Regions from separate parts of the Streptomyces sp. NPDC021012 genome, predicted to be linked through region 1. Evidence: riboswitches for the same ligand, from Rfam matches in the RefSeq annotation. Region 1 holds a riboswitch; each other region holds the start of a gene.

Region 1 (7,159 bases):
CGCACCGACCCTCCACCTGGGGCAGCGTCTCGCCCCGGCGTTCGCCGCCCCGGAGGGGTCCTCCATCGTCTCCGTCGCCACGGGCCACCCTGGCAACGCCTTCCCCGAGGGCGAGCTGCCCGAGGGGTACACGCCGACCGAGCGCGACCTCCCGGTCATCAACCGCGGCGACACCGTCCAGGTCCCGGTCACCCCCGAGCCGGCCCCCGCCCCGGCGCCCTCGAACGGCGACGGACCCGGCCCCCTCTACGTCGTCGGCGACGTCCACGGCTACCTCGACGAGCTCGTCGCCGCCCTGCGCGCCCAGGGCCTCATCGACGAGAACGGCGGCTGGTCCGCGGGCAACGCCCGGCTCTGGTTCCTCGGCGACTTCACCGACCGAGGCCCCGACGGCATCGGCGTCATCGACCTCGTCATGCGCCTCTCCGCCGAGGCCGCCGCCGCGGGCGGCTACTGCAAGGCCCTCATGGGCAACCACGAACTGCTCCTCATCGGCGCCAAACGCTTCGCCGACACCCCCGTCAACTCCGGCGCGGGCACCGCCACCTTCCAGGCCGCCTGGCTGCTCAACGGCGGCCAGAAGCACGACATGGACCGCCTCCAGGACGTCCACCTCCAGTGGATGTCCCGGCTGGACGCCGTGGTGCGCGAGGACGACCACCTCCTCCTGCACTCCGACACCACCGCATACCTCGAATACGGCGAGACCATCGAGGACGTCAACGACACGGTCCACGAGATCCTCAACCGGAACGACGCCGACGAGGTCTGGGACCTCTTCCGGAAGTTCACCAAGCGCTTCGCGTTCCGCGACGACGGCGGCCCGCAGGCCGTCCAGGAGCTGCTCTCCACCTACGGCGGCCGCCGGATCGTGCACGGCCACAGCCCCATCCCGTACCTCCTCGGCCAGGTCGGCACGGAGGACGGCGAGGACGGCTCGGGCCCGGTCGTCGACGGACCGCACGTGTACGCCGACGGTCTCGCGATCGCCATGGACGGCGGAGTGACCATGGCCGGAAAGCTACTGGTCGTCCAACTCCCCCTGAACGGCTGACGCATAACCCTGCGCATCCGGGGAAGTCGATTTCCGGAAACAACCTGTCAGGCCGTGGTGTCACCGCAATACCATCGGGTCATCCGTAGCAGGCTCTCCTCCGTTTCCGCCCAGCCGACCGTTTCCCACGGCTGACCCGGGCCTACGGAGCATCGGGGGATGCACATGAACGTGGCTCCGCACCTGCTGACCGAGGATCGCGCCGAGTACGAGCGGATCCTCGACGACGCACTGAGCACCGCCCACGCACGTCCGGATCTCGCCGGGGTCGGAACCCGGCTCACGGTCGCGCAGCTGCGCGCCATGACGATGAACGCGACAGCGCTGATCACCAGCGCGGCGGCGAACGAGTACGAGCACTTCGTGAAGGTCCGCGAGGAGAACCGGACGACCCTCACCTCACCCCGCACACCAGCGGCGGATCCCGGCACGGGCGCCGGCGTCGTCGCCATCGTCACCGTGATGGTGCCCGTCCTCGCGGGCACGGCCGCCGCGATACTCCTGCTGGTCGGGGCGGTCCTGCACGCCCTCACCCCCACCGTGGTGTTCGGCGAGACCCTGCTGACGGCAGGCCTCGTCTTCGCCGCCCTCGCCGCCGCCGGCCTGCTCAGCGCGGGCGTCGGCCTCCTCCTGACCGCCCTGCGCAACAGACCGGCCGCGGCGGGCGGGACCACCACGGCCGACGACGAACTCACCCTCGCCCGCGAAGTCTGGCGCCGCGCCCTCCTGGAGCGCGGCATCCTCCCCTTCCTCCGCGACGCCCTCGCCGCGGTCGGCCCCCCGGACACACCGGAGCCCTGAACGCGACGAGGTCCCCGACACGCCGGAGCCCTGAGGACCGGGCGCCGGGACCGGGACCCGCCCGGCCCCGACGCAAGGCGGTGACTACTCGGCCAGCGGCAGGTAGACGCGGTTCCCGCTCGCCGCGAACTCCTTCGACTTCTCCGCCATGCCCGCCTCGATCTCCTGCTGCGTGCCGCCGTGCTCGCGCCGGATGTCCTGGGAGATCTTCATCGAGCAGAACTTCGGACCGCACATCGAGCAGAAGTGCGCGGTCTTCGCGGGCTCCGCCGGGAGCGTCTCGTCGTGGAACTCGCGGGCGGTGTCCGGGTCGAGGGCCAGGTTGAACTGGTCCTCCCAGCGGAACTCGAAGCGCGCGTCCGAGAGCGCGTCGTCCCACTCCTGCGCGCCCGGGTGCCCCTTGGCGAGGTCCGCCGCGTGCGCCGCGATCTTGTACGTGATGACGCCCGTCTTCACGTCGTCCTTGTTCGGCAGGCCCAGGTGCTCCTTGGGCGTGACGTAGCAGAGCATCGCCGTGCCCCACCAGGCGATCATCGCCGCGCCGATGCCCGAGGTGATGTGGTCGTACGCCGGGGCGACGTCCGTGGTCAGCGGGCCGAGCGTGTAGAACGGCGCCTCCTCGCAGATCTCCTGCTGGAGGTCGATGTTCTCCTTGATCTTGTGCATCGGGACGTGCCCGGGGCCCTCGATCATCGTCTGCACGTTGTGGCGCTTGGCGATCGTGTTGAGCTCGCCGAGGGTCTTCAGCTCCGCGAACTGCGCCTCGTCGTTGGCGTCCGCGATCGAGCCGGGGCGCAGGCCGTCGCCGAGCGAGTACGTGACGTCGTACGCCGCGAGGATCTCGCAGAGCTCCTCGAAGTTCGTGTAGAGGAAGTTCTCCTTGTGGTGCGCCAGGCACCAGGCGGCCATGATCGAGCCGCCGCGCGAGACGATGCCGGTCTTGCGGCGCGCGGTGAGCGGCACGTACGGCAGGAGGACGCCGGCGTGGACCGTCATGTAGTCGACGCCCTGCTCGGCCTGCTCGATGACCGTGTCCTTGTAGACCTCCCAGGTCAGCTCCTCGGCCCGGCCGTCGACCTTCTCCAGGGCCTGGTAGAGCGGCACGGTGCCGATCGGCACGGGGGAGTTGCGCAGCACCCACTCGCGGGTGGTGTGGATGTTGCGGCCGGTGGACAGGTCCATGACCGTGTCGGCGCCCCACTTGGTCGCCCAGGTCATCTTCTCCACCTCCTCCTCGATGGAGGAGGTGACGGCGGAGTTGCCGATGTTGGCGTTGACCTTCACCAGGAACCGCTTGCCGATGATCATCGGCTCGATCTCCGGGTGGTTCACGTTCGCCGGCAGCACGGCGCGGCCCGCGGCGATCTCCTCCCGTACGACCTCGGGGGAGACGTTCTCGCGGATCGCGACGTACTCCATCTCCGGGGTGATCTCCCCCCGGCGGGCGTACGCGAGCTGGGTCACGGCCTCGCCGGCGCGGCCCCGGCGCGGCAGGCGCGGGCGGCCCGGGAAGACCGCGTCGAGGTTCTTCAGCCCGCCGCCGCGCGGGGAGGTGTGCTTGATGCCGTCGTCCTCGGGGCGGACCGGGCGGCCCGCGTACTCCTCGGTGTCGCCGCGCGCGATGATCCAGTTCTCGCGCAGCGGCGGAAGGCCCCGCCGGACGTCGGTGTCGATGGCGGGGTCGGTGTACGGACCGGACGTGTCGTACAGCGTGACGTCCTTGCCGTTGGTGAGGTGCACCTGGCGGACGGGCACCCGGAGGTCGGGGCGCGAGCCCTGGACGTACCCCTTGTGCCAGCCCGGCGTGCGCTCGCCCTGGCCGTCGTTCTGGTCGGAGGCAGGCGTGCGTGCATCCTGAATGGTCATGAGACCGATCTCCCTACGCCGGCATTACCCGGTAACAGGTTCGGCGGTCGGCGCAGCCTCCTCCCGTACGTGCGTACGGTGATCAGCGCCCTCTCAGCCCGGTGCTCCGAGCTCCCGCGTGTGCAAAGGTGCCACCACGCTAGCGTCATCCCTGGCGTGCTGAACAGTGGGCCCCCGCCGTTCTTGCGATGATCGGCCGGTGACTTCCCCCCATCAGACCCCCGAACCGCACGGTCACGGACACGGCCAGGGGCACTCCCATTCCCACGGCCACGGGCCCGCCGCCCCCGTCTCCCGGCATCTGCGCAAGGTCATCGCCGCGATCCTGATCCCCTTCACCACCGCCGTCGTGGTCGGTCTCGCGGTCCTGTGGCCGAGCGGCACCCCGGCGCACGAGCGCACCGGCGTCGGCTTCGACCGGCAGACCGAGCAGGGCAAGGTCGTCTCCGTCGTCCACGTCGACTGCAAGGACGTCAACGCCGCTCAGGTCCCGCCGACCGGCGACACCTCCACCCCGGAGGGCCGCGAGGCGGTCAACGCCCAGCAGGGGCAGTGCGAGAAGGCGACGGTCGAGGTCACCACCGGCCCGGACGAGGGACGCAGATTCGTCGAGATCGTGCAGCCGGACGCGCCGCGCCAACTGCACGAGGGTCAGGGCGTGGTGGTGGCGTACGCCCCCGACGCCCCGCACGACCTGCAGTACTCGGTGACCGATGTGAACCGCAAGGTGCCGCTGGCGGTGCTCGCCGGCATCTTCGCCCTCGCGGTGGTGGTGGTCGGCCGGATGCGGGGCGTCATGGCGCTCATCGCGCTCGCCGTGAGCTTCCTCGTGCTGACGTACTTCATCCTGCCGGCGATCCTGCAGGGGTCGAACCCGCTGGTCGTGGCGGTGGTCGGGTCGAGCGCGATCATGCTGATCGCGCTCTACATGTGCCACGGGCTCTCGGCCCGCACCTCGGTCGCCGTGCTCGGCACGCTGATCTCGCTGCTGCTGATCGGTCTGCTCGGCTCGTTCTTCATCGACTGGGCCTCGCTCAGCGGCAACACCGACGACAACACCGGTCTGATCCACGGCCTGTACCCGGAGATCGACATGTCCGGCCTGCTGCTCGCCGGGATCATCATCGGTTCGCTCGGTGTGCTCGACGACGTGACGGTCACCCAGACCTCGGTGGTCTGGGAGCTGCACCAGGCCGATCCGGGCATGGGGCCGCGCGGCCTGTACCGGGCCGGGATCCGGATCGGCCGCGACCACATCGCCTCGGTCGTGAACACGCTGGTGCTCGCCTACGCGGGTGCCGCCCTGCCGCTGCTGCTGCTCTTCTCCATCGCGCAGAGCAGCATGGGGACGGTGGCCAACAGCGAGCTGGTCGCCGAGGAGATCGTCCGGACGCTGGTCGGGTCGATCGGTCTGGTGGCTTCCGTTCCGCTCACCACGGGACTTGCGGCCCTGGTCGTCTCCGCCGACCGGCCGGCGTCCGGGGGCGGGAAGCCGGCGGCGGTGCGGGGAGGGCGGCGCCGCCGCGCCAAGTGAGGCGTACGCGGGTGAGGCGTAGGCGTGTGAGGAGTGCGTGCGTCCCGATGCTCAGGCGGGGCCGGCGTTCTCCTCGGCCAGGATCCGGCCCAGTGCGGCCTCCAGGTGATCCTCGAAGTCACCGAGTGTCCGTTCCTGACCGAGCGGAACCAGCTTGTCCGTTCGGTCGAGGAAGGCGACCAGCGGCGGCGCGCTGGCCCGGAACAGGGCGCGGTCACCGCCCACCTGGAGCCGGATGGAGACGTCCGAGAGTCGCTCGGGCTCGGTCGGGGCGATGTGCACATCGCCGTCCCCGCTCGGCCGGTTGATCCCGTCGAGCAGCAGTTCCCTTCCGAATGCCCAGGTCACGGGCGCGTCCCCGGGGAGGTGGAAGGTCATCCGCACCGCGTAGGGATCCCGGGTCTCATACCGGAGTTCGACCGGGATCTTGAAGGAGAGCTCCTCGGAGACGAGGAAGCTCATCAGGACCTCGGCCTGAACCGACTCTCGCATCGTGTACCCCGCAGTAGATGAAGCAGTTGTGTGAACACAGCTGCTGAAAGCTGTGACCGAAACGGCCAGGAATGATCCCCCGTGGCCCTCTTGACGCAATCGTGCTGTACGCACTAGCAGATCACAAGGAGTGATTTTTCAGATACTGATAGAGAACGCGAGCGAGTTGAAGAGCCTTCCGATCTCCGTGCGTAGCCGCTCGACTGCTGGGAGCAACCGTTCTTCCTGGTGGAGGGGGACGGAAATGGCCACGGTGGCCGCCGTGGAACCCGCGGTGATGGGGATGGCGGCACAGATCGTGCCGAGCGCATATTCCTGACGCTCCACCAGGGGTTCCATTCGCCCCAAACCGCCCAAACGCTGTGAAAGCGCACGGTGATTACGCACCGTGTACGGAGTGATGGCTTCCACCGGATGGCGGTCAAGGTGGTCTTGACGAGATTCCGGATCGAGTTGACTCAGCAGGCACTGCCCGATCGCGTGGGCATGCGCCGTCTCGCGGAAGTCGGCCCATTCGTCGACCGCGGGGTTGGAAGCGGTGTCGGCGATGGCGACGAGCTCGACCTCCCCCTCGCGGTAGAGGGCGAAGTAGATGGGTACGCCGATCTCGTCCCGCCAGCGGGCGAGGGAGTCTTCGATCTTGATGCGACGATTCTGCACATCTCCGCCGCCGGCCAGTCGGACGGCGGCGTCGCCAAGGACGAACACACCCTTGTCGCGGAGCAGATAGCCCTCGTGCGTCAGGGTGCGGAGCAGGTGGTACGTGGTGGGCAGCGGGAGGCCCGTCTCACGGGCGAGCTGTTTGGCGGGGGCGCCGTCCGCGTGCGAGGCCACGGCCTCCAGGAGTCTCAGCGCCCGCTGCACCGAGCCGATCAGGGTAGGCGCAGCCGTCTGCGTAGCCGTGGCCAAAGGTCACCCCCAGGCGTGACGACGGATGCAGTGCACCCGCCCGCGGGGGCCGCCCCCGCGCGCCCGCCGGGCCTGGGAAACCGCTGGTCAGTACCGAGGTCTACGCCTGTAGTCCCCAACACGGCGGAGAGATTCCACTGTAGTGGCAGCCCCGGGGGCCACACCCTGATTCGACCAGCGCGTTCCCCCGCCCGGGCTAATACCCTCCGTCGCCTTCATACCGATGAGTAGCTTGTGCTACCAGTCGCCGCGCGAGCCGCTGGAGGAGCTGAACTTCCGGACGACGTAGATCAGTCCGGCGACCAGGGCCGCGAAGAGCAGCACCTTGAAGAGCAGACTGACCACGAAGGTCAGGACGCTGGTGATCAGCCCGCCGAAGACGAACAGGGCGAGGAGCGGTATGGCGACCCACTTCACCCACCAGGGCATCCCCGCGAGAATCTCCCGTACGGCCATCGTCCCTACCTCGCTCTCGAAGAACCACTCCGCGCGCACTCCGCGCC
Region 2 (7,159 bases), on a different contig from region 1:
AGCGAGAAGCCCTGGCCCGCCGTCGACTCCAGGAGCAGATCCGGATCGTCCTCGTGCGTCAGCTCGTCGAGGAGCGGCAGCAGCCGCTCCCGCACCTGGGCGAGGGCCACCTCGCGCGGGCGGCCGCCGGTCGCCGATCCGGTGTGCACGACCACGCCCTTCGCGCCGATCTCGCGGCCCCGGCGCAGCGAGTGCCGCAGCGACTCCACCGACTTCTCCACCGTGGCCTCGGTGTGGGAGCCGAAGTTGATCAGATACGGGGCATGCACCCAGGCCGAGATCGACGCGGCCTCGCACTCGGCCCGGAAGCGCTCGTCCTGGGCGGGGTTGCCGGTGGGGGTGGCCCAGCCGCGCGGGTTGGCGACGAAGACCTGCACGGTCTCGGCGCCGAGTTCGCGGGCGTAGCCGAGGCCGACGGTGGCGAGGCCGCCGGCCACGGGGACATGGCCGCCGACGGGGTTGCGCATGAGTGTCTAGAGTCCCTTGATCGTGATGGTGACGGTGGAGCCCTCGGGCGCGGTCCCGCCGCCCTCGACGGACTGGCTCGCGACCGTGTCGCCGAGGTAGGGGAAGGACTTCTTGATCTCGACCTCGAAGCCCGCGTCCTCCAGGGCCGTCCGGGCGTCCTCGGTCGACTTGCCCGTCACGTCCGGGACCTCGACGAGCTTCGGCCCCTTGGAGACGGTGAGGGTGATGACGTCGCCCTCGGCGGCCCGGCTGCCGCCGGCGAGGGACTGGGCCGCGACGGTGCCGGCGGCCTCGGGGGAGTTGATCCGCTCCGGGGCGACCTTCACGGTGAGCCCCTCCTCCTGGAGGGCGGCCGTGGCGTCGGCGACGGTCTCGCCGCTGACGTCGGGCACGTCGACGGGGGAGCCCTTGCTGACCACGAGGGCGACCGCGGAATCGGGGCTGCGCTCGGTGCCGGGCTCGGGATCGGTGCTGATCACGGAGCCCTGCGCGACGGAGTCGCTGAAGGCGTAGGTGATCACCCCGGGGGCGAGGCCCTCTTCCTCCAGGGTGCGCTTGGCCTCCGCGAGCGGCTTGTTCTTGAGGTTGGGGACCTTCACGATCTCCGGGCCGCGGGAGAGGGTGAGGGTGACCGTGGCGTTGCCCCGGACGCGCTCGCCGGGGGCCGGGTCGACGGCCATGACCGTGCCGCGCTCGTACACGTCGCTGAACGCGCGCTTCGTGCCGCCGACGTCGAGCCCGGCGTCGGCGAGACGTTTCGTCGCGGCGGCCTCGGACTGGCCGAGGACGGCGGGGACGCGGGTGAACTGGCCGGAATTGATGTACCAGACGCCGGCGCCCAGACCGAGGGCGAGCAGCACGGCGGCGACGAGGAGGAGCGGGCCGCGCGGGGGCCGCCGGCGGGCGGCGGGCGGAGCCTCCGGGGCGGGCAGCCGGCTGGTGTGCTCGGTCGCCACCGGTACGGGGCGGGCGATCACGCTCGTCCGGTCCTCGGCCGTGTCGCGGACCTCGGACCGCGCCGACGGGGGCACCGCGTCCAGCTGCTCGTCGCCGAGCCCGGCGCGGGCCTCCCGGAGCAGGGCGAGCAGCGCGACGGCGTCGTACGGGCGGAGCTCGGGGTCGCGGGCCGTGGCCGCCGCGACCAGGTCGTCCAGCTCGGGTGCGAGCCCCGGGACGGTGGCGGACGGGGCGGGCACGTCGGTGTTCAGGTGCTGGTAGAGCACCTGGGCGGGGGTGTCGCCGGAGTGCGGCTTGCCGCCGGTCAGCATCTCGTAGAGGACGACACCGCAGGCGTACACGTCGGCGCGGGTGTCGGCGGTGCCGTGCTCGATCTGCTCCGGCGCGAGGTACGAGACCGTGCCGAGGACCGCGCCGGTGGTGGCGGTCGCCGAGCCCACGGCCCGTACGAGACCGAAATCGGCGACCTTCACCCGGCCGTCGTCCCCTATCAGGACGTTCTCCGGCTTCATGTCCCGGTGCACGAACCCGGCCCGGTGCGCGGCGCCGAGCGCGGCGAGCACCGGCTCCAGGATGTCCAGCGCGGCCCGGGGCGACAGGGCGCCGCGCTCGCGCAGGACGTCGCGGAGGGTGCAGCCGGCGACGTACTCCATCGCCAGATAGACGTACGCGCCCTCGGCGCCCTGGTCGAAGACGCCGACCACGTTCGGGTGCGCGAGCCGCGCGACGGACTTCGCCTCGCGGATGAACCGCTCCACGAAGGCGGCGTCCGCGGCGAGGGCCGGGTGCATCACCTTGAGCGCGAGCACGCGGTCGAGGCGGGTGTCCACGGCCCGGTAGACCGTGGCCATCCCGCCGACGGCGATGCGCGCGTCCACGCGGTAGCGGCCGTCGAGCAGCCGCCCGAGGAGGGGGTCCTGAAGGGTCGTGTCCACGGCGACGAGTCTACGAGGACGGGACAGAAGCCCCGGCCCGCCGCCCGTGACTGCAGCGCACCTGTGACGCGCCTCGCCCCGCCCGTTGTGGGCGGTGCCCCGCCCCGTGTGGGCAATCGTCCCGCTGGGCGGGACGGGTGGGCACACGGGACGGCGCCCTCTAGCGGCGCCTCCGCGTTCCGGGCCTGAACCCGCACCCCATGCACAGCGCCCATGGGGTGCGGGTTCGGGCTCGGAAGCCTCTGGCGCCGGCAGGGCGCGGGTCCGTTGTGCCCACCCGTTCCGCCCTGCGGAACGATTGCCCACAACGGGGGGCGGCGCAGCCCACAACGGATCAGAAGGCGGGGCGTTCCGGGTCCAGGTGGGCTTGGCCCGTCGTCGGGGAGGACGCCTCCGCGAAGTGGCGGCGGGGGATGCGGCCGGCGCGGTGGGCGAGGCGGCCCGCCTCGACCGCGTGGCGCATGGCGGCGGCCATGAGGACCGGCTCCTGCGCGCGGGTCACGGCGGACGCGAGCATGACCGCCGCGCACCCCAGCTCCATCGCGAGCGCCGCGTCCGAGGCCGTGCCCGCGCCGGCGTCGAGGATGACGGGGACGCCGGCGCGCTCCACGATGAGCTGGAAGTTGTGCGGGTTGCGGATGCCGAGTCCGGAGCCGATGGGGGAGCCGAGCGGCATGATCGCGGCGCAGCCGACGTCCTCCAGCTTCCGGGCGAGGACGGGGTCGTCGTTGGTGTAGGGGAGGACGGTGAAGCCGTCGTCGACGAGGGTCTCGGCCGCCGCGAGGAGCTCCTCGCCGTCCGGGAGGAGGGTCCGCTCGTCCGCGACGACCTCCAGCTTGATCCAGTCCGTGCCCAGCGCCTCCCGCGCCAGCCGGGCGGTGAGGACGGCCTCGCCCGCCGTGTAGCAGCCCGCGGTGTTGGGCAGGACCCGGATGCCGAGGCGTTCCAGGACGGAGAGGACCGAGCCCTGGACGGTCGGGTCCAGGCGCCGCATGGCGACCGTGGTCAGTTCCGTACCGCTGGCGAGGAGGGAGCGTTCCAGGACGTCGAGGCTGGGGGCGCCGCCGGTGCCCATGATGAGGCGGGAGGAGAACTCCGTACCGCCGAGGGTGAAGACGTCGTCGGACATGAGCGCTCAGCCCCCCTGCACTGCCGTGAGGACTTCCACCCGGTCGCCCTCGCCGAGCACCGTCGTGGCCCACTCGCCGCGCGGCACGACCTCCTCGTTGACGGCCGCGGCCACGCCCGAGGGCGCGGTGCTCAGGGTCGACACGAGGGCGTCGAGGGAGAGGGGGCCCGCCAGGACGCGGGGCTCTCCGTTCACGGACACGTTCATGCGGGCTGCTCCTGACGTACGGGGGAGAAACGGCGGGGGGTGAAGGGGCGCGCCTCGTCGGGGAGGGCGCCCGTGGTGAGCGCCTCCGCCATGACGTCGCCGGTGACGGGGGTGAGCAGCACCCCGTTGCGGTAGTGGCCGGTGGCCAGGTGGAGGCCGGGCAGGGCGGTGGGGCCGAGCAGCGGGGCGTTGTCGGGGGAGCCGGGGCGCAGTCCGGCGCGGGTCTCGGTGAGCGGCAGCTCGGTGAGGCCCGGGACCAGCTCGTGGGCGTCGCGGAGGAGTTCGTACACCCCGCCCGCCGTCACCGTGGTGTCCCAGCCCAGTTCCTCGCTGGTGGCGCCGACGACGAGCTCGCCGTTCTCGCGGGGCACCAGGTAGACGTGGCTGCCGCGGACGACGGCCCGGACGGTGCGGGAGAGGAAGGGAGCGTACGGGGCGGGGATCCGCAGCCGCAGGACCTGGCCCTTCACGGGCCGGACCGGTGGCAGGACCTCGTCGGGGACGCCCGCGAGGCGGCCGCTGAGGCTGCCGGCGGCGAGCACGACCTGATCGGCCGTCAGCTCCTCGCCGCCGGCGAGGAGGACCCCGCGGGCCCGGTCGCGGACGGTCGTCAGGCGCTCCGCGAGGGCCCGGTGGAAGGCCACCCCGGCCCGCTCGCAGGCCGTCACCAGCGCGGCGGCCAGTCGGCGCGGGTCGACCTGGTGGTCCCCGTCGACCCGCAGCCCACCCCGGACGCCGGGCGCCAGCATCGGTTCGAGGCGGCGGCACTCGCGGCCGCTGAGCCACTCGGAGACGAGCCCGCAGCGGGTCTGCAGGGCGTGCAGTTCGCGCAGGTGGGCCCGGTCGTCGGCGTCGAGGGCGACGGCGAGGGTGCCGCAGGCGCGGTAGCCGACGTCGTGGCCGGCGGCTTCCTCCAGTTCGGCGACGAAGGCGGGATAACGCGCCGCGGAGGCGAGGTTGAGCCCGAGCAGGGTCTCCTCGCCGTAGTGGAGTTCGGTGACGGCGGCGAGCATCCCGGCCGCGACCCGCGCGGCCCCGCCGCCCGGATCGGGGTCGACGACGGCGGTGCGCAGTCCGCGCTGCGCGGCCCGCCAGGCCGTGACCAGGCCGATGATGCCGCCCCCGACCACGAGGACGTCGGACCTCAGGACATCGGAAGAACGCATGGGCGTCCAGCCCCTCCCTTCGCCGGCATGACCCGGATCAGGTTCGTACGGTCGGAGGCCGTCCCAGCCTCCCTCTCAGCCCGGTCGTCCGGGCTCCCGCGAGTGCTTTACGTCCGCCAGACTAGCCCGCGTCTCCGGGGGGCCACAGACCCCTCCCTTCCTGACGCACCGTCAGATGCATAAGGTGGTCGAGTGAGCGAGCAGAAGCAGGCACAGCAGCACGTCGTGATCGTCGGCGCCGGAATGGCGGGCGTCCAGACCGCCGTCGCCCTGCGCGAGCAGGGCTTCACCGGCCCCGTGACCCTCATCGGGGCCGAGCCCCACCAGCCCTACGACCGCCCGCCGCTCTCCAAGGCGATCCTCCTCGGCAAGGCCGAGGACTCCGCCTTCGAGATCGACTTCGAGGACCTCGGCATCGAGCTCCGCCTCGGCCTGGACGTCACCGGGCTGCGCGCCGCCGACCGCGAGATCGACACCGAGACCGGACCCGTCGCGTACGACGTCCTGGTCCTCGCCACCGGGGCCCGGCCCGTCACCCTGCCCGGCACCGAGGGCGTCCCCGGGGTCCACCTGCTGCGGACCCTCGACGACGCCGTGCGCCTCGGGCCCGTCCTGGAGCGCCGCCACTCCGTCGTGGTCGTCGGCGCCGGCTGGATCGGCGCCGAGTTCGCCACCGCCGCGCGCGAGGCGGGCTGCGCCGTCACCGTCGTCGAGGCCGCCGACCTCCCCCTCACCGGGGCGCTGCCCGCCGAGGTCGCCGCCCCCATGGCCGAGTGGTACGGGGCGAACGGCGCCGAACTCCTCACCCACGCGCGCGTGCTCACCGTCGAGCCCGGCGCACCGGGCCGCGTCGTCCTCGCCGACGGCCGCGAACTGCCCGCCGACGCCGTCGTCGTCGGCATCGGCGCCCGCCCCGCCACGGACTGGCTCACCGGCTCCGGCATCGCCCTCGACCCGAGCGGCGCCGTCACCGCCGACGACCGGCTGCGCACCTCCCTGCCCGATGTGTACGCGGTCGGCGACTGCGCCTCCTTCCCCTCCGCCCGCTACGGCGAGCGGCTCCTCGTCCACCACTGGGACAACGCGCTCCAGGGCCCCCGCGCGGTCGCCGCCGCGATCACCGGGGCCGCCGACGCGCCGTACGACCCGGTGCCGTACTTCTGGTCCGAGCAGTTCGGCCGCTTCGTGCAGTACGCCGGCCACCACGCGGGCGCGGACGAGCTGCTGTGGCGCGGCGACCCGGCCGACGAGGCCTGGTCCGTGCTCTGGCTGCGCGAGGGGGTGCCGGTGGCCCTCCTCGCGGTCGGCCGCCCCCGCGACCTGGCCCAGGGCCGCAAGCTCATCGAGGCCGCCGTCCCCGTCGACCCGGAGCGCGCCGCCGACCCGTCCGTCCCCCTGAAGGCGGCGGTCCGGTAGGGCCCGGCTACCGACTGTCGGTCCGGGATGGCAGGCTTGTCCCGTGACCGAGATTGACGTGAAGATCGATGCGCTCGTCCCCGCCTGGCTCTATGTGCCCGACATCGCGGAGATGCTCGATGTCGACGTGCTGCGCGTGCGGCAGCTGATCAAGGACGGCCAGCTCATCGCCGTCCGCCGTGGCGAGAACAGGTCCCTGCAGATCCCCGCCGCCTTCATCCAGGGCGACAAGATCGTCAAGGGCCTCGTCGGGCTGCTGACCGTCCTCCGGGACGACGGCTTCACCGACGAGGAGATGCTGGAGTGGCTCTTCACTCCGGACGAGAGCCTGCCGGGCACGCCCGCGCAGGCGCTCAACGAGAACCGCGGCACGGAGGTGAAGCGCCGCGCCCAGGCGCTCGCCCTCTGAGGCGCGCAGACACCGAAGACACCACCGCGGGTGCCGCGGCGGCCGGGTCCCCCACGGGCCGGCCGCCGCGGCACCGGCGACACGAACGGGGGGAACCCACCCATGTCCACGCCTCGTGAGCGGCTCGCCGACGCCCGGCTCTACCTGTGCACCGACGCCCGGAAGCGCCAGGGCGACCTGCCCGCCTTCCTCGACGCCGTGCTCTCCTCCGGCGTGGACGTCGTCCAGCTCCGCGACAAGGGCATGGAGGCCGGTGAGGAGCTGGAGCACCTCGCCGTCTTCGCCGAGGCCGCCCGCCGGCACGGCAAGCTCCTCGCGGTGAACGACCGGGCCGACGTCGCCCACGCCATCGGCTCCGACGTCCTCCACCTCGGCCAGGGCGACCTGCCCGTGCCCGCCGCCCGCGCGATCCTCGGCGAGGAGGTGCTGATCGGCCGCTCCTGCCACGCGGAGAGCGAGGTCGCCGCGGCCG
Region 3 (7,159 bases), on a different contig from region 1:
CGGAGCCGCGCATGGCCGTGGTGACGCCGTTCGACAAGAGCGCGCTGCGCAACATCGAGCAGGCGATCCGGGACTCGGACCTCGGCGTCAACCCGAGCAACGACGGCAACATCATCCGCGTGGTGTTCCCCGAGCTGACCGAGGAGCGCCGCCGGGAGTACATCAAGGTCGCCAAGGGCAAGGCCGAGGACTCGAAGATCTCGATCCGCTCGGTCCGCCGCAAGGCCAAGGAGACCATCGACAAGCTCGTCAAGGACGGCGAGGTCGGCGAGGACGAGGGCCGCCGCGCCGAGAAGGAGCTCGACGACACCACCGCGAAGTACGTCGCGCAGGTGGACGAGCTGCTCAAGCACAAGGAAGCCGAGCTGCTCGAGGTCTGATGAACGACTCTTCCTGGGGGGCCCCGGCCGGTTCCGGCCGCGGGGGACCCGACCAGGGGCCTGCCCCGGCGGGTCCCGCATACGATCGGCAGCAGGCGGCGCAGACTCGGCCCATGCCCATCGTGCCCGACGTTCCCGCCGGCGGATTCCAGGACGGTCACGACCGGGGGGCCGCTCACCCGAGCGGTCCCCTGTTCCGTGACGAGCCGCCGCACGAGCACCCGCAGGAGCCCATGTCCAGCCCCACCCCGCCTCCGCCGCCCGCGCCCCCGGCGCCACGGCAGAAGAAGAGCGCGGGCCGCGACCTGGGCGCGGCCATAGGCGTCGGGGTCGGTCTCGGCGCCGTCATCATCGCGTCGCTGTTCATCTGGAAGCCGGCGTTCGTCGGGGTGATAGCGGTCGCCGTGGTCGTCGGCCTGTGGGAGCTCACCTCCCGCCTCCAGGAGCGCAAGGAGATCAAGGCTCCGCTGGTCCCGCTCGCGGTCGGCGGCGCGGCGATGGTCGTCGCCGGCTACGTCCGGGGCGCCGAGGGCGCCTGGGTGGCGATGGCCCTCACGGCGCTCGCGGTGCTCGTCTGGCGGATGACGGAGCCTCCCGAGGGCTACCTCAAGGACGTCACGGCGGGGGTCTTCGCCGCGTTCTACGTGCCGTTCCTGGCGACGTTCGTGGCGCTGCTGCTGACCGCGGACGACGGGCCGCAGCGGGTGCTGACCTTCCTGATCCTGACCGTGGTCAGCGACACCGGGGCGTACGCGATCGGCTGGCGCTTCGGCAAGCACAAGCTGGCCCCGCGGATCAGCCCCGGCAAGACCCGGGAGGGCCTGGTCGGCGCGGTGACGTTCGCGATGGCGGCGGGCGCGCTGTGCATGCAGTTCATGATCGACGACGGCGCCTGGTGGCAGGGCCTGATCCTCGGCCTCGCGGTGGCCGCGAGCGCGACGCTCGGCGACCTCGGCGAGTCCATGATCAAGCGCGACCTCGGCATCAAGGACATGGGCACGCTGCTGCCCGGCCACGGCGGCATCATGGACCGCCTGGACTCCCTGCTGCCGACGGCGCCGGTGGTGTGGCTGCTGATGGCGCTCTTCGTCGGAACGGCTTGACGGACAGCGGGTACTCTGGAAGGGCTCGTGGCGCGTGCGCCGCGGGCCCTTCCGTCGTCCTCGCCGCAGCGGGGACGGTCCAGTGAGGTCTCCTGGCTTCGGCATCGTGATGCCGCCCTCCCCGCCGTCGCGGGGGTACCAGACCTCGTGCCGTCTGAGGAGACACCCGATCGTGGCCCGTCCAGTGCCCGGAGAACTCACTTTCGTCGCCCCCCGCGGAGCCAAGAAGCCGCCGCGGCACCTGGCCGACCTCACGCCCGCGGAGCGGAAGGAGGCCGTCGCCGCGATCGGCGAGAAGCCGTTCCGCGCCAAGCAGCTGTCCACGCACTACTTCGCGCGGTACGCGCACGACCCCGCCGAGTGGACCGACATCCCGGCCGCCTCGCGGGAGAAGCTGGCCGGGGAGCTGCTGCCCGACCTGATGTCCGTGGTGCGGCACATCTCGTGCGACGACGACACCACCCGCAAGACCCTGTGGAAGCTGCACGACGGCACGCTCGTGGAGTCGGTGCTCATGCGCTACCCCGACCGGGTGACCATGTGCATCTCCTCGCAGGCCGGCTGCGGCATGAACTGTCCGTTCTGCGCGACCGGGCAGGCGGGCCTCGACCGGAACCTGTCGACCGCCGAGATCGTGCACCAGATCGTGGACGGCATGCGGGCGCTGCGCGACGGGGAGGTGCCCGGGGGACCGGCGCGGCTCTCCAACATCGTGTTCATGGGCATGGGCGAGCCGCTCGCCAACTACAAGCGCGTCGTCGGCGCGATCCGCCGGCTGACGGACCCCGAGCCGGACGGCCTCGGGCTCTCGCAGCGCGGCATCACCGTCTCCACCGTCGGCCTCGTCCCCGCGATGCTGCGCTTCGCCGACGAGGGCTTCAAGTGCCGCCTCGCCGTCTCGCTGCACGCGCCCGACGACGAGCTCCGCGACACCCTGGTGCCCGTCAACACGCGCTGGAAGGTCCGCGAGGTCCTCGACGCGGCCTGGGAGTACGCGGAGAAGTCCGGGCGCCGGATCTCCATCGAGTACGCCCTCATCCGGGACATCAACGACCAGGCCTGGCGCGGCGACCTCCTCGGCCGCCTCCTCAAGGGCAAGCGGGTGCACGTCAACCTGATCCCGCTGAACCCGACGCCCGGGTCGAAGTGGACGGCGTCCCGTCCCGAGGACGAGAAGGCCTTCGTCGAGGCGATCGCCCGCCACGGCGTGCCGGTGACCGTCCGGGACACCCGCGGCCAGGAGATCGACGGTGCCTGTGGACAGCTCGCGGCCTCCGAGCGCTGACCTTGTAGTCTGAGCTCGAACACATCTCCATATTCCGACAGGGGAGCGCCACAGCGCTGAGAGTGCGGTAACCGTAGACCGCAGACCCTCTGAACCTCGCCCAGGTCATTCTGGGTAGGAAGTTCGGTCGTAACTCAAGCTGTTGCGCCCTGCCCGCGTCCGGTCCGCCGGCCGTGGGCAGGGCCGCGTCTCTTCCTGGTCATACCCAGGAGGAAATCCAGTGAGCATCAAGAAGGCCGCCGCCGTCGCGCTCGTCGCGGCGCTCGGCGTCACCGGCCTCGCCGCATGCGGCACCGACAAGGGCGGGAGCGAGGCCGGCAAGACCGACCAGCCCGCGCCGAAGACCGTCACGCTGGTGAGCCACGACTCCTTCAACGCCTCCAAGGAGGTGCTCGCCGACTTCACCAAGCAGACCGGGTTCACGGTCAAGGTGCTGAAGAGCGGCGACGCCGGCGAGGCCGTCAACAAGGAGATCCTGACCAAGGGCTCCCCGCAGGGCGACGTCTTCTTCGGCGTCGACAACACGCTGCTGTCCCGCGCCCTCGACAACGGGATCTTCGTCCCGTACGAGGCGAAGGGCCTGGACCGGGTCCCCGCCGCGTTCCAGCTCGACAAGGAGCACCGGGTCACCCCGATCGACTCCGGCGACATCTGCGTCAACTACGACAAGAAGTACTTCGCGGACAAGAAGCTGGCGCCGCCGGTGACCTTCGACGACCTGGCGAAGCCCGCGTACAAGGACCTCCTCGTGGTGGAGAACCCCGAGCGGTCCTCCCCGGGCCTCGGCTTCCTCCTCGGCACGGCCGCCAAGTACGGCGACGAGGGCTGGCAGGACTACTGGAAGAAGCTCAAGGCCAACGGCGTGAAGACCGTCGACAGCTGGGAGCTCGCCTACAACCAGGAGTTCTCCGGCTCGGCCGGCGGCAAGCAGGCCAAGGGCGACCGCCCGCTGGTCGTGTCGTACGCCTCCAGCCCGCCGGCCGAGGTGCTGTACGGCGAGCCGCAGCCGAAGGTGGCGCCCACCGGGGTCTCCACCGGCACCTGCTTCCGCCAGATCGAGTTCGCGGGCCTGCTGAACGGCGCGAAGAACCCCGAGGGCGGCAAGGCGCTCGTCGACTTCCTGATCTCCAGGAAGTTCCAGGAGGACATGCCGCTCCAGATGTTCGTCAACCCGGTGGCGAAGGACGCGGCCCTGCCGGAGCTGTTCACCAAGCACGGCGTGGTGATCGAGAAGCCGGAGACCATGGCGCCCGGGAAGATCGCCGAGAAGCGTGACGCGTGGATCCAGCAGTGGTCGTCGCTCGTCCTGAAGTGACCCGCGACCTCAAGGGGAGCGCGACGCGGCTGGGCCTGATGGCCCTGCCCGTCGCGTTCTTCGGGGTCTTCTTCGCCTGGCCCGTCGTGTCCATCGTGGACCGGGGGCTCAGGCCCGCGGGCACGTGGGACCTCGGCCGGATCGGCGGGACGCTGACCCGGCCGGACATCCTCGACGTGCTCGGCTTCACCCTGTGGCAGGCGCTCGCCTCCACCGGTCTCACCCTGCTGCTCGCGCTGCCCGGGGCGTACGTCTTCGCCCGCTTCGACTTCCCCGGCAAGAGCGTGCTGCGGGCCGTCGTCACGGTGCCGTTCGTGCTGCCGACGGTCCTCGTGGGCACGGCGTTCCTGGCGCTCGTCGGCCGGGGCGGGCTCACCGACGAACTGTGGGGGCTGCGGCTCGACACCAGCGTCTGGGCGATCCTCCTCGCCCACGTGTTCTTCAACTACGCGGTCGTCGTCCGGACCGTCGGCGGCCTCTGGTCGCAGCTCGACCCGCGCCAGGAGGAGGCCGCCCGGGTCCTCGGCGCCTCCCGCTGGACGGCCTGGCGGACGGTGACGCTGCCCGCGCTCGTGCCGGCGGTGGCGGCGGCCGCCCTGATGGTCTTCCTCTTCACCTTCACCTCCTTCGGCGTCGTGCAGATCCTCGGCGGGAACGCGTACACGACGCTGGAGGCCGAGATCTACCGGCAGACCGCCCGGCTGCTCGACCTGCCGACGGCGGCGGTCCTGACCCTCGTCCAGTTCGCGGCCGTCGGCGCGATCCTCGGCGTGCACGCCTGGACGGTACGGCGGCGGGAGACCTCGCTGCGGCTCGTACCGCCGGAGACGACCGCGCGCCGGCCGCGCGGCGCCGGACAGCTGGCGCTGCTCGCGGGCGTCCTCGTCTCGGTGGCGCTGCTGATCCTGCTGCCGCTCGGCGTGCTCGTGGAGCGCTCCTTCGCGGAGCCGGGCGGGTACGGGCTCGGCTACTACCGGGCGCTCGGCTCGCTCGACGAGGCCGGGACCTTCCTCGTCCCGCCCCTGGAGGCGATCGGGAACTCGCTGCGGTACGCGGTGGCCGCCACCGCCATCGCCGTGGTGATCGGCGGGCTCGCGGCGGCGGCGCTCACGAGGCGGGCCGGCCGGCTCGTACGGGGCTTCGACGCGCTCCTCATGCTGCCGCTCGGGGTCTCCGCCGTCACCGTCGGCTTCGGCTTCCTCATCACCCTCGACGAGCCGCCGCTCGACCTGCGGGCCAGCTGGATCCTCGTACCGCTCGCACAGGCCCTGGTCGGCGTCCCCTTCGTCGTACGGACGATGCTGCCGGTCCTGCGGGCGGTGGACGAGCGGCTGCGGGAGGCGGCGGCCGTGCTCGGCGCCTCGCCGTGGCGGGCCTGGCGGGAGGTGGACCTGCCGATGGTGCGGCGGGCGCTGCTCATCGCGGCCGGGTTCGCGTTCGCCGTGTCGCTCGGCGAGTTCGGGGCGACCGTCTTCATCGCCCGGCCCGAGAGCCCGACGCTCCCGGTGGCGGTGGCCCGGCTGCTCGGCCGGCCCGGCGCGCTCAACTACGGCCAGGCGATGGCCCTCTCGACGATTCTGATGGTGGTGTGCGCGGTGTCCCTGCTGCTGCTCGAACGGCTCCGCACCGACCGGACCTCCGGGGAGTTCTGATGCTTTCGATCAAGGGCGCGACCGTACGGTTCGGGGAGCGGGCCGCGCTCGACGCCGTGGACCTGGAGGTCGCCGAGCACGAGATCGTGTGCGTGCTCGGCCCCAGCGGCAGCGGCAAGTCCACGATGCTGCGGGCCGTCGCCGGGCTCCAGGCCCTCGACGGCGGCCGGGTCCTGCTCGGCGGCGCCGACCAGGCCGGGGTGCCAGTGCACAAGCGGGGCGTCGGCCTGATGTTCCAGGACCACCAGCTGTTCCCGCAGCGGGACGTCGGCGGGAACGTCGCCTTCGGGCTGCGGATGCGGGGCGCCGGGAAGGCCGAGCAGGCCGAGCGCGTACGGGAGCTGCTCGACCTCGTCGGCCTCCCGGGCGCCGAGCGGCGGTCCGTCGCCGCGCTCTCCGGCGGCGAGCAGCAGCGCGTGGCGCTCGCCCGCGCCCTGGCCCCCCGGCCCCGGCTCCTGATGCTCGACGAGCCGCTCGGCCAGCTCGACCGGGGGCTGCGGGAGCGGCTCGTCGTGGAGCTGCGGCAGCTCTTCGGGCGGCTCGGCACGACGGTCCTCGCGGTCACCCACGACCAGGGCGAGGCCTTCGCGCTCGCCGACCGGCTCGTGGTCATGCGGGACGGGCGGATCGCCCAGTCGGGTGCGCCCGTCGACGTGTGGCGGCGGCCCGCCTCGGAGTTCGTGGCGCGGTTCCTGGGCTTCGACAACGTGGTGACGGCGCGGGTGACCGGCGCGGTCGCGCAGACCGTCTGGGGCAAGGTCCCGGTCCCGGACGGCTCGCCCGAGGGCGAGCGGCGGCTCCTCGTCCGCCCGGGCGGGGTGCGGCTCGTGGAGTCGCGGCCCGTCTGGACGGTGGAGTCCCGGACCTTCCGCGGCAGCCAGGTCCTCGTACGGCTCCGTCCCGCCGAGGGCCCGGCGCTGGAGGCGGAGCTCCCGCTGCGGGAGGCGCCGGAGGAGGGGGCCGGGGTGGGAGTGGAGTTCCGGGCGGAGGACGTGGTGGTGCTGGGGGACGACATCTCGTAGCGGGGTGGCGGGTGCGATGAGTTTTCCCGGTCGCGGGAGTCTCCTGGTTGTTCGTCGTTTTCCCTGCCGACCACCAGGAGGAAGCCCCCATGGGCCAGCAGCTGTTGAGAGTCCAGAACTTCAACGTCTCGTCCGACGGATTCGGCGCCGGTGAGGGCCAGAGCCTGGAGCGGCCGTTCGGCCACGCCGAGCCCGGGGAGATGTTCTCCTGGGCCGGGGCCACCGCGAGCTGGCCGATGCGGACCGATCCCGGCGGCAGCCGCGGCCTCGACGACTACCTGACGCGGGACTACGCGCGGAACATCGGCGCCGAGATCATGGGCCGCAACAAGTTCTCCCCCCTGCGCGGGCCCTGGGAGAACGAGGACTGGCGCGGCTGGTGGGGCGACGAGCCGCCGTTCC

What was found. Region 1 has a riboswitch for thiamine pyrophosphate ahead of thiC (phosphomethylpyrimidine synthase ThiC). Riboswitches for the same ligand answer to the same signal wherever they lie in the genome.
Region 2: another riboswitch for thiamine pyrophosphate. It lies ahead of thiO (glycine oxidase ThiO); the one in region 1 lies ahead of thiC (phosphomethylpyrimidine synthase ThiC).
Region 3: another riboswitch for thiamine pyrophosphate. It lies ahead of ACH4TP_RS34850 (thiamine ABC transporter substrate binding subunit); the one in region 1 lies ahead of thiC (phosphomethylpyrimidine synthase ThiC).

The regions. Positions count from the first base shown of each region.
Region 1 is NZ_JBIRQU010000005.1:385,761-392,919, reverse strand. Features, by position in the region: gene ACH4TP_RS19305 (metallophosphoesterase) at 1-1,054, shown strand, start outside; gene ACH4TP_RS19300 (hypothetical protein) at 1,214-1,855, shown strand; gene thiC (phosphomethylpyrimidine synthase ThiC) at 1,940-3,721, opposite strand; TPP riboswitch at 3,715-3,849, opposite strand; gene ACH4TP_RS19290 (YibE/F family protein) at 3,921-5,255, shown strand; gene ACH4TP_RS19285 (SsgA family sporulation/cell division regulator) at 5,307-5,747, opposite strand; gene ACH4TP_RS19280 (IclR family transcriptional regulator) at 5,886-6,656, opposite strand; gene ACH4TP_RS19275 (DUF5326 family protein) at 6,894-7,112, opposite strand.
Region 2 is NZ_JBIRQU010000004.1:688,653-695,811, forward strand. Features, by position in the region: gene ACH4TP_RS17350 (deoxyribonuclease IV) at 1-467, opposite strand, end outside; gene pknB (Stk1 family PASTA domain-containing Ser/Thr kinase) at 474-2,360, opposite strand; gene ACH4TP_RS17360 (thiazole synthase) at 2,695-3,489, opposite strand; gene thiS (sulfur carrier protein ThiS) at 3,496-3,696, opposite strand; gene thiO (glycine oxidase ThiO) at 3,693-4,862, opposite strand; TPP riboswitch at 4,860-4,972, opposite strand; gene ACH4TP_RS17375 (NAD(P)/FAD-dependent oxidoreductase) at 5,106-6,278, shown strand; gene ACH4TP_RS17380 (Rv2175c family DNA-binding protein) at 6,322-6,687, shown strand; gene thiE (thiamine phosphate synthase) at 6,790-7,159, shown strand, end outside.
Region 3 is NZ_JBIRQU010000016.1:94,177-101,335, reverse strand. Features, by position in the region: gene frr (ribosome recycling factor) at 1-380, shown strand, start outside; gene ACH4TP_RS34860 (phosphatidate cytidylyltransferase) at 380-1,483, shown strand; gene rlmN (23S rRNA (adenine(2503)-C(2))-methyltransferase RlmN) at 1,656-2,768, shown strand; TPP riboswitch at 2,798-2,907, shown strand; gene ACH4TP_RS34850 (thiamine ABC transporter substrate binding subunit) at 2,989-4,083, shown strand; gene ACH4TP_RS34845 (ABC transporter permease) at 4,122-5,735, shown strand; gene ACH4TP_RS34840 (ABC transporter ATP-binding protein) at 5,735-6,757, shown strand; gene ACH4TP_RS34835 (dihydrofolate reductase family protein) at 6,847-7,159, shown strand, end outside.